Regions from separate parts of the Janibacter melonis genome, predicted to be linked through region 2. Evidence: riboswitches for the same ligand, from Rfam matches in the RefSeq annotation. Region 2 holds a riboswitch; the other holds the start of a gene.
The links. A riboswitch is a leader RNA that binds a small molecule or an ion and turns the genes downstream of it on or off. The one in region 2 is predicted to bind thiamine pyrophosphate.
Positions count from the first base shown of each region.

Region 1: it holds a riboswitch for thiamine pyrophosphate, as region 2 does, so the genes downstream of both, EEW87_RS13670 (thiamine ABC transporter substrate-binding protein) here and thiM (hydroxyethylthiazole kinase) in region 2, are expected to answer to the same signal.

Region 1 covers NZ_CP044548.2:2,852,531-2,857,053, forward strand. Annotated here, with positions in the region: gene EEW87_RS13655 (PadR family transcriptional regulator) at 1-363, opposite strand, end outside; gene EEW87_RS13660 (NAD(P)H-quinone oxidoreductase) at 564-1,541, opposite strand; gene EEW87_RS13665 (DUF4235 domain-containing protein) at 1,583-1,861, opposite strand; TPP riboswitch at 1,956-2,060, shown strand; gene EEW87_RS13670 (thiamine ABC transporter substrate-binding protein) at 2,053-3,174, shown strand; gene EEW87_RS13675 (ABC transporter permease) at 3,153-4,523, shown strand, end outside.
Region 2 covers NZ_CP044548.2:1,105,063-1,109,585, reverse strand. Annotated here, with positions in the region: gene EEW87_RS05305 (SPFH domain-containing protein) at 1-33, opposite strand, end outside; gene EEW87_RS05300 (LON peptidase substrate-binding domain-containing protein) at 225-848, shown strand; gene EEW87_RS05295 (SDR family NAD(P)-dependent oxidoreductase) at 925-1,755, shown strand; gene EEW87_RS05290 (hypothetical protein) at 1,844-2,155, opposite strand; TPP riboswitch at 2,271-2,366, shown strand; gene thiM (hydroxyethylthiazole kinase) at 2,358-3,182, shown strand; gene thiE (thiamine phosphate synthase) at 3,176-3,829, shown strand; gene thiD (bifunctional hydroxymethylpyrimidine kinase/phosphomethylpyrimidine kinase) at 3,826-4,523, shown strand, end outside.

The DNA of each region.
Region 1 (4,523 bases), 1.7 Mb from region 2:
GCTCGCCGTGCGCTGGGTCTGCACGAGGGTCGGCACGTCGACGCCGGGCGCGGTCACCGCGAGGGCGAGCTTGATGACGAGCTCGTCGCGGGGGCTGCTGTCGCGGACGACGGGCGTGCCCCACCAGCGCAGGACGTCGGTGCGACCCTCCTGAGTGAGGCGGTAGGTGATCCGCCCCTCCTCGTCGGGGGCGTCGGCCTGCTCGACGAGACCGTCGCGCTCGAGCCGGGCGAGGGTGGTGTAGACCTGCCCGATGTTGAGCGGCCACGTGCCGCCGGTGCGGGCCTCGAACTCCGCGCGCAGCTGCGCGCCGTACATGGGCTGCTCGTCGAGCAGTGCCAGCAGACCGAGCCGGACGGACATGAGGACCTCGCATCATCAGGGCGAATACTCGGTATGCATCGCCGGTTCGGCGAAGATATACCCGGTATGCACTCGGCGGCAAGCGGGTCGCCCGGTCGGCGCGTCCTCGCGTCCGACAGGGCCGGGTACGGCTCTCCCCCTCCGCCCGGCGGGCGAAGGGGGAGATGAGGGGCGCCTGCAGCGGCGCGGCGAGCCGGGGCTCAGGGCACGAGGAGGACCTTGCCGATGTGCTGGCTCTCCTCGAGCTCGCGGTGCGCGTCGGCGGCGCGCTCGAGCGGGTGGGTGCCCTGGATGACCGGGCGGAAGACGCCGTCCTCGATCAGGGGCCACACGTGCTCGCGGACCGCGGCGACGATGGCCGCCTTCTCCGCGGCGGGCCGGGCGCGCAGCGAGGTCGCGATGACCGCGGCCCGCTTCTTCACGAGCGACCGGAGGTCGAGCTCGGCCTTCGCGCCACCCATGAGGCCGATGTTGACGAGACGGCCGTTCGTCGCGAGAGCGTCGATGTTGCGGGCGAGGTACTTCGCGCCGATGTTGTCGAGGAGGACGTCGGCGCCGTGGCCGTCGGTCTCCTCCTTGAGCCGCTCGACGAAGTCCTCGTCCTTGTAGCTGATGAGGATGTCGGCACCGAGCTCGCGGCAGGCGTCGAGCTTGGCCTGCGAGCCGGCGGTGACGGCGACGCGGGCGCCGGCGGCCTTCGCGAGCTGGATCGCCGTCGTCCCGATGCCGGAGGAGCCCCCGTGGATGAGCAGGGTCTCGCCGGGCTGGAGGACGGCGGTCATGAAGACGTTGCTCCACACGGTGCAGACGACCTCGGGCAGACCGGCCGCGTCGACGAGCGAGACGCCCGCGGGCACCGGGAGGACCTGGGTCGCCGCGACGGCCACCGCCTCGGCGTAGCCGCCCCCGTCGAGCAGCGCGCAGACCTCGTCGCCGACGGCGAGGCCCTCGACCCCTTCGCCGATCTCCGCGACGGTGCCGCTCACCTCGAGACCGGGCAGCGGGGAGGCCCCGGGGGGCGGCGGGTAGGCGCCCTTGCGCTGGAAGAGGTCGGCCCGGTTGACCCCGGCCGCGGCCACGTCGATGACGACCTGACCAGGACCGGCCGCGGGGCGCTCGACCTCCGTGACCTGCAGGACGTCGGGCTCTCCGGGCTCAGTGATCTCGATCGCACGCATCATGGGCCCCACCCTACGGACGGGGCTCCGACGCGGGTCGCTCAGGCGCCGCCCTGCTGCATGTCCTTGGGGAGGTGGCCGGCGGAGCGCTGGTAGAGCTGCGCAGCCTTGCGGGTGGCCATCGTGCGGGCCAGGCCCATGGCCAGACCGGCGAGGGCGGCGTAGACGAGCGCCTCGCCGACGGGGCTCTCGGGGTTGCGCGGGTCGATCTCGACGTCGCGACCCGCTTTCTTCCACGCGGCGGTCACGACCTTGTTCGCGACGGTGCCCGCGGCGATGGCCAGACCGGTGCCCAGGACCTTCCAGAGTGCGTTGCCCATGACTTCCTCACCTCGACGTGCGTTGCTCACGAGCGCCCGACCTGGGCGTTCATGACTGCCCTCGGCACTCTGCCACAGCCTGGGCTATCCTCGGCCCGTACGACAGGGGAGCGCTGAGCAGCGCTGAGAGTGCGGGTAGCCGCAGACCCTCCGACCTGATCCGGTTCGCACCGGCGTAGGGAGTCACGAAGATGACCCGATCCACCCGTCCCGTCCGCCTGCTCGCGCTCGCCGCGACCAGCCTGAGCCTCGCCGCGTGCTCGTTGACCTCCGGCACCGACAGCGGGAGCGGCGGCGAGAGCTCGTCCGCCGGCTCCGGCAGCAGCACCACCGCGGCCTCGAGGTCGTGCGAGCCCGGCAGCACCCTCACCGTCCTCGCGCACGAGAGCTTCTCGCTGCCCGAGGAGGTCACAGCAGACTTCGAGGAGGAGACCGGCTGCACGGTGGAGGTCGTCACGGCCGGTGATGCCGGCCAGGTGACGAACCGCCTCGTGCTCACCAAGGGCAGTCCCGTCGCCGATGTCGTCTTCGGCATCGACAACACCTTCGCCGGGCGAGCGGTGAGCGAGGGGGTCCTCGCGCCGTACTCGCCGCAGCTGCCCCCGGGCGCCGACCAGTACGCGCTCGAGGGCGAGGGCGCCGACGTGCTCACCCCCGTCGACTTCGGCGACGTGTGCGTCAACGTCGACGACGCGTGGTTCGCCGCGAAGAAGATGGACCCGCCGAAGACCCTCGACGACCTCACCGACCCCGAGTACCGCGACCTCTTCGTCACCCCGGGTGCGTCGAGCTCGAGCCCCGGTCTCGCCTTCCTCCTCGCGACCGTCGCGGCGAAGGGCGAGGACGGCTGGCAGGACTACTGGCGCGACCTCATGGACAACGGCGCGAAGGTCACCTCGGGCTGGTCCGACGCCTACGGCGTCGACTTCACCGCCGGCGAGGGCCAGGGCGACCGCCCGGTCGTCCTGTCCTACGCGAGCTCGCCGCCCTTCACCGTGCCCGAGGGCGGGACCGAGCCGACGACCTCGGCGCTGCTCGACACGTGCTTCCGCCAGGTCGAGTACGTCGGCGTCGTCGCCGGCACCGAGCAGCCGGGCGGTGCCCAGGCGCTCGTCGACCTCATGGTCGACCCGCAGGTGCAGTCCGGCATCCCCGAGTCGATGTACATGTACCCGGTCTCGGGCGAGGTCGAGCTCCCGCGCGACTGGGCCCGGTGGGCGAAGGTCGCGCCCGAGCCCTTCGAGGTCGAGCCCGCGACGATCGAGGAGAAGCGCTCGACGTGGGTGCGCGAGTGGACGGACCTCACCTCCTGAGACGCGCGGGCTCACCGGCCGCGGCCGCGGCACTGCTCGCGCTGCTGCCGCTGGCCTTCCTCGCCGTCTTCTTCGTGCTGCCGTTGCTCGGCATGCTCGGGCGCGGCTTCGTCACCGACGGGGCGCTCGACCTCTCCGGCGTCGGTGACGTCCTCGGCCGGTCCCGCACGGCCCGGGTGCTCGCCTTCACCGCCGGCATCTCGACGCTCGCGACGGCGGTGACTCTCGCGCTCGGTGTGCCGACGGCCTACGTCCTGCACCGGCTGCGGGTCCCCGGCGCGGGCCTGCTGCGGGCGCTCGTCGTCATGCCCTTCGTCATGCCGACGGTCGTCGTGGGCGTGCTGTGGCGCGGGCTGCTCGCCTCGTCCGGCCCGCTCGGCGTCCTCGGCCTCGACGGGTCCTGGGTGGCGATCCTGCTCGCGATGGTCTTCTTCAACGTCGCCGTCGTCGTGCGCACGGTCGGCGCCGCGTGGGACGGGCTCGACCCGCGCACCGCCCAGGCCGCTGCCGCTCTCGGCGCCTCGCCCAGGCACGTCCTGCGCACGGTGACGCTGCCCGCCCTTCGCCCCGCGGTCGTCTCTGCGGCCAGCGTGGTCTTCCTCTTCTGCTCCACGGCCTTCGGCGTCGTGCTCACCCTCGGCGGGCTGCGCTACGCGACGGTCGAGACCGAGATCTACCTGCTGACGACCTCGCTGCTCGACCTGCAGGGCGCGGCGGTGCTCAGCGTGCTGCAGCTCGTCGTCGTCGTCACCCTGCTCGTGCTCTCCGAGCGCACGCGCAGCCGCGCGCGGGGGGTGCGTCGTCGCTCCCGCGCGAGCGTCCCGCGCGTGCCGGTCGCCCGCCGCCACCTGCCCGCTCTCGTCGTCGCCGCCGTCGCCGCGCTCCTCGTCCTCGCACCGCTCGTCGGCGGCGTCGTGCGCTCGCTGCGCCGGGGGTCGACGTGGACGTTCGCGAACTACGGCCAGCTGACGAGCGAGGTGCCCGGCACCGGGGCCTCGGCCTGGCACGCGCTCGGCACGTCGTGGCGGATCGCCGTCGACGCCGCGCTCCTCGCGCTCGTGCTCGGCCTGCTCGTGGCCCTCGCCGTGACGCGACGTCCGCGCTCGCGGCGGGGTCGCTCGGTCCTCGCCACCCTCGACGCGACCTTCATGCTGCCGCTCGGCGTCTCCGCGGTGACCATCGGCTTCGGCTTCCTCATCACCCTCGACCGCCCGCCGCTCGACCTGCGCTCGACGCCGCTGCTCGTGCCCGTCGCGCAGGCAATGGTCGCCCTGCCCCTCGTCGTGCGCACCATCGCGCCGGTGCTGAGAGACGTCGACCGCCGTCAGGGCGAGGCCGCGGCGACGCTC
Region 2 (4,523 bases):
CATGTCCATGAACTGCTGCGGTGCGTTGCTCAAACCGTCTCCCCTGAAGGCGGTGGTGGGCTGGTTGCGCCCTACCCAACCACACGGCGACCCATCGATGGTCGAGGTGCGAGGGCCCCCAGGGCCCGAGCCTCGAGACCACGACACCCAGGGGGCACCCGTTGTAGGCGACGCGTTCGCGCGAAGGGGTGACATCGCACGGTCCGGGGTGCGACGTTGGTCCGATGGACGTGCTGCCGATGTTCCCGCTGGGGACGGCCCTGCTCCCCGGGCAGCCGCTGCCGCTGCAGGTCTTCGAGCCGCGTTACGTGGCGATGATGCGAGACGTCGTCGGCAGCGACCGGCGCTTCGGCGCGGTGCTCATCGAGCGAGGCTCCGAGGTCGGCGGGGGAGACCGGCGGTTCACGGTCGGCTGCGTGGCGAGCGTCGAGCAGATGGGCCGGCTGCCCGACGGCCGGCTCGTGCTGCTGGCGCGAGGGCACGAGCGTGTCGAGGTCGAGCGGTGGCTGCCCGACGACCCCTACCCGCGGGCCGAGGTGCGTCGCCTGCCGGACCTCACGTGGTCCGGCGAGGACCACGAGAGGCTCGCCGACACCGAGCGCGTCGTCAGGAGGGCCCTGGCGGTGATGAGCGAGCACCGCTCGCAGGTCTGGCCGGCCGACGTCGAGCTGGCGGACGACCCTGTCGCCCGGAGCTGGCAGCTGGCCTGGCTCTCGCCCCTGGGTGCCCTCGACCAGCTGACGCTGCTGCGCTCGACGTCGCCTGGTGAGCTGCTGGAGACGACGGCGCGGCTGACGAGCGACGCGGTGGAGCTGCTGCACCTGCAGATGCCCGACGACCCGGCCTGAGCGTGGGCCGCGGCCACGGGGCGTCGCCCGGCGACCCTCCCGCACACTGGTGGCACCCCACCTCGAGGAGACCTGGATGGACCGCAAGACCGTCGTCATCACCGGTGCGAGCGACGGCATCGGCGCCGCCGCCGCGCGCGAGCTCGCCGAGCACGGCCACGAGGTCGCCGTCGTCGGGCGCTCCCGGGAGAAGACCGAGGCGGTCGCCGCGGAGGTGGGGGGCACCCCCTTCGTCGCCGACTTCGCCCGCCTCACCGAGGTGCGGGCGCTCGCCGACGCGCTCGGCGCGCAGTACCCGCGGATCGACGTCCTCGCGAACAACGCCGGGGGAGTCCTCGGCAGCCGGCGGCTGACCGAGGACGGCTTCGAGGCGACCTTCCAGGTCAACCACCTCGCCGGGTACCTGCTGACGCGGCTGCTCCTGCCGACCCTCACCGCGAGCCGGGCGAGCGTCGCGCAGACCTCGAGCCTGGCGTCACGGGTCATGGCGCGCTACGACCCCGACGACCTCCAGCTCGAGCACGGGTACTCCGAGCGCCGCGCCTACGGCAACGCCAAGCTCGCGAACATCCTCTTCACCCGCGAGCTGCAGCGACGGCACGGCGGTGACGGCATCTCCGCCGCGGCCTTCCACCCCGGCATCGTCGGCACGAACTTCGCCAGCGAGTCCTCCGTCGTCATGCGCGCCCTCTACCGCACGCCCCTGTCGAAGGTCCTCATGACCTCCCCGGCGAAGGGCGCCGACCAGCTCGTCTGGCTCGCCGAGGGCGAGCCGGGCACCGACTGGCCGGTGGGTCAGTACTTCGACGACCGTCGCGTCTCGCGCACCTCCCGGGTGGCCTCGGACGAAGGGGTGGCCGCCCGCCTCTGGGACGAGTCCGCCGCGATGGTCGGCCTCGAGCCGTAGGCCGCGGCCCTTCGCCGGTCGAGACCACCACCCCTTCGATGGTCGAGGTGCGACGGGCGCTCTGCGCCCGAGCCTCGAGACCACCGCCCTACGCCCCGGCGCGGTCCACCTCCGCGTCCCTCGCCCGGGCCGCCTGGAGCAGCAGGGCGTGGCTCTCCTGCACCTTCGCGGCGAGGACGAGCAACCCGTAGACGAGACCTGCGGCCCCGGCGAGAGCGAGGATCCCGGGGACGACGAGCTGCGAGGCGGTCGTGGTCATCTCGTCGACGGCAACCTGGGCGTAGGCCCACCAGATGACGGCGAGCACGAGCAGCAGGCCCCCGACGACGATCGGTGCCACGGCGCTGCCGGCCGCCAGCGCCGAGGGCGCGCTCCGGGTCCGGTCGAGAGGATGCGTCATCGGTGCCTCCAGGCGTGGTCGGTCGGGTCGACGCACCCATCATCGTGCGGACCGCGCCGACGCGCAGCCCGGCAGAGCCGCCCCGCCCGGCGACCCCACCCCCTTCGCTATGGTCGTCGCTGACGCGGGGTGCCGCCTTCGAGCGGCTGAGAGCACACCCGTGGAACCTGATCTAGCTCGTACTAGCGAAGGGACGTCACCCATGAGCGTCGCCCTGCCCACCACCGCGCCGAGCGCGCACGACCTCGCCGACTGCTGGTCGCGCCTGCGCGCGGAGTCACCGCTGACCCAGTGCCTGACCAACATCGTCGTCGCACCCTTCACCGCGAACGTCCTGCTCGCCGCGGGAGCGTCGCCGGCCATGGTCGACAACCCGCACGAGGCGGGCCAGCTCGCCGCCGTCGCCGGAGCGGTCCTCGTCAACCTCGGGACCCCGTACGACGACACGGCCGCGGGCGCACGCGAAGGGGTGTCCGCCGCCCTGTCGTCCGGGACCCCCTGGGTCCTCGACCCCGTCGCCGTCGGCGGGCTCACTTGGCGCACGGGGCTGGCGCACGAGCTGCTCGCGCTCGGCTCGCCCGCCGTCATCCGGGGCAACGCCTCGGAGGTCCTCGCGCTCGGCGGCGGCAGCGGCGGCCGGGGAGTCGATTCCACCGACGACACCGCGTCCCAGGCCGTCCAGGACGGCGCCGGCGCGATCGCCCGCCGGCACCGCTGCGTCGTCGCCGTGAGCGGCGCGGTCGACCACCTCACCGACGGCGAGCGCACGGTGCGGCTCGCCCACGGCGACCCGCTGATGACACGGGTCACCGGTGTCGGGTGCGCGCTCGGCGCCCTCGTCGCGGCGTGCTGCGCGGCGACATCTGACCCGCTCGTCGCCGCGGCGACCGCGACGGCCGCGCTCACCCTCGCCGCCGACACCGCGGTGCAGACCGCGCGCGGGCCGGGCTCCTTCGCCGTCGGGCTGCTCGACGAGCTCGCGGCCCTCACGCCCGATCAGCTCGAGGAGCGGGTGGGGCTGTGCTGACCCGCCCGGTGCTCGACCTCGGCCTCTACCTCGTCACCGACCCGGTGATGACGCAGCGCCACGGGCTCCTCACCACGGTGAGCGCGGCGATCGACGGGGGAGCGAGCGTGGTCCAGCTGCGTGACCCCGACGCCGGTGACGACGAGGTCGTGGCCATGGGCCGGCTCGTGCTCACCGTCACCCGGCCGGCGGGCGTGCCCCTCATCATCAACGACCGGGCCCACCTCGTCGCCGAGATCGGCGCCGACGGCGCCCACATCGGCCAGGGCGACCTCGACGCGGTCGAGGCACGCCGGGTGGTCGGACCGCATGCGTCGCTCGGGCTGTCGTGTGCGCGGGTCGAGGAGGTGGAGCGGGCCGCGACGCTGCCGCCCGGCACCCTCGACTACCTCGGTCTCGGCCCCGTGTGGGCGACCCCGACCAAGCCCGACCACGACCCGGCGGTCGGGCTCGAGGGCCTGCGCGCGCTCGCCGCCGCGAGCCGGCTGCCGAGCGTGGCCATCGGAGGGATCGACCTCGACCGGGCGGCCGAGGTCATGGCCACGGGGGTCGACGGCGTCGCCGTCGTCAGCGCCGTCTGCGCCGCCGACGACCCACGGGCCGCCGCCGCGCGGCTGCGCGCCGTCGTCGACGGGGGTGCGGCATGAGCGTGCCCAACGTCCTGACGATCGCCGGGTCGGACCCGTCCGGCGGCGCCGGGGTCCAGGCCGACCTCAAGACCTTCGGCGCGCTCGGGGCGTACGGCTGCGCCGTCCTCACCTCGCTCACGGCGCAGAGCACGAAGGGGGTGACCGGGGTCCATCACGTACCGGCAGGCTTCGTGCGCGAGCAGGTCGAGACCCTCGTCGACGACGTCGAGCTCGCGGCGACGAAGATCGGGATGCTCGGCTCGGCCGAGGTCGTCGCCGTGGTGGGCGAGCTGGTGTGCAGGGGCGGGCTGGGCGAGGTCGTCCTCGACCCGGTGATGGTCTCGACGGCCGGCTCGCGGCTGCTCGACGAGGACGCCGTCGAGGGGGTGCGGGCCCTGCTGCCCGTCGTCGACCTCGTCACGCCCAACACCGCCGAGGCGGCCGTCCTGCTCGGCCTCACCCCGCACGCTGCGGCGCGCGACCTCGACGAGATGCACCGGCACGCGCAGGCGCTGCTCGACCTCGGGGCGGCCCGGGTGCTGCTCAAGGGCGGGCACGTCGCCGGGGACGAGTCGGTCGACCTGCTCGTCGACGGCACCGGGGTGCGCGAGCTGTCGGCCCGACGGGTCCCGACACGTCACACCCATGGCACCGGGTGCACGCTGTCGTCGGCGATCGCCGCGCTGCGGCCGCGGGGGGACGCGTGGGCCGA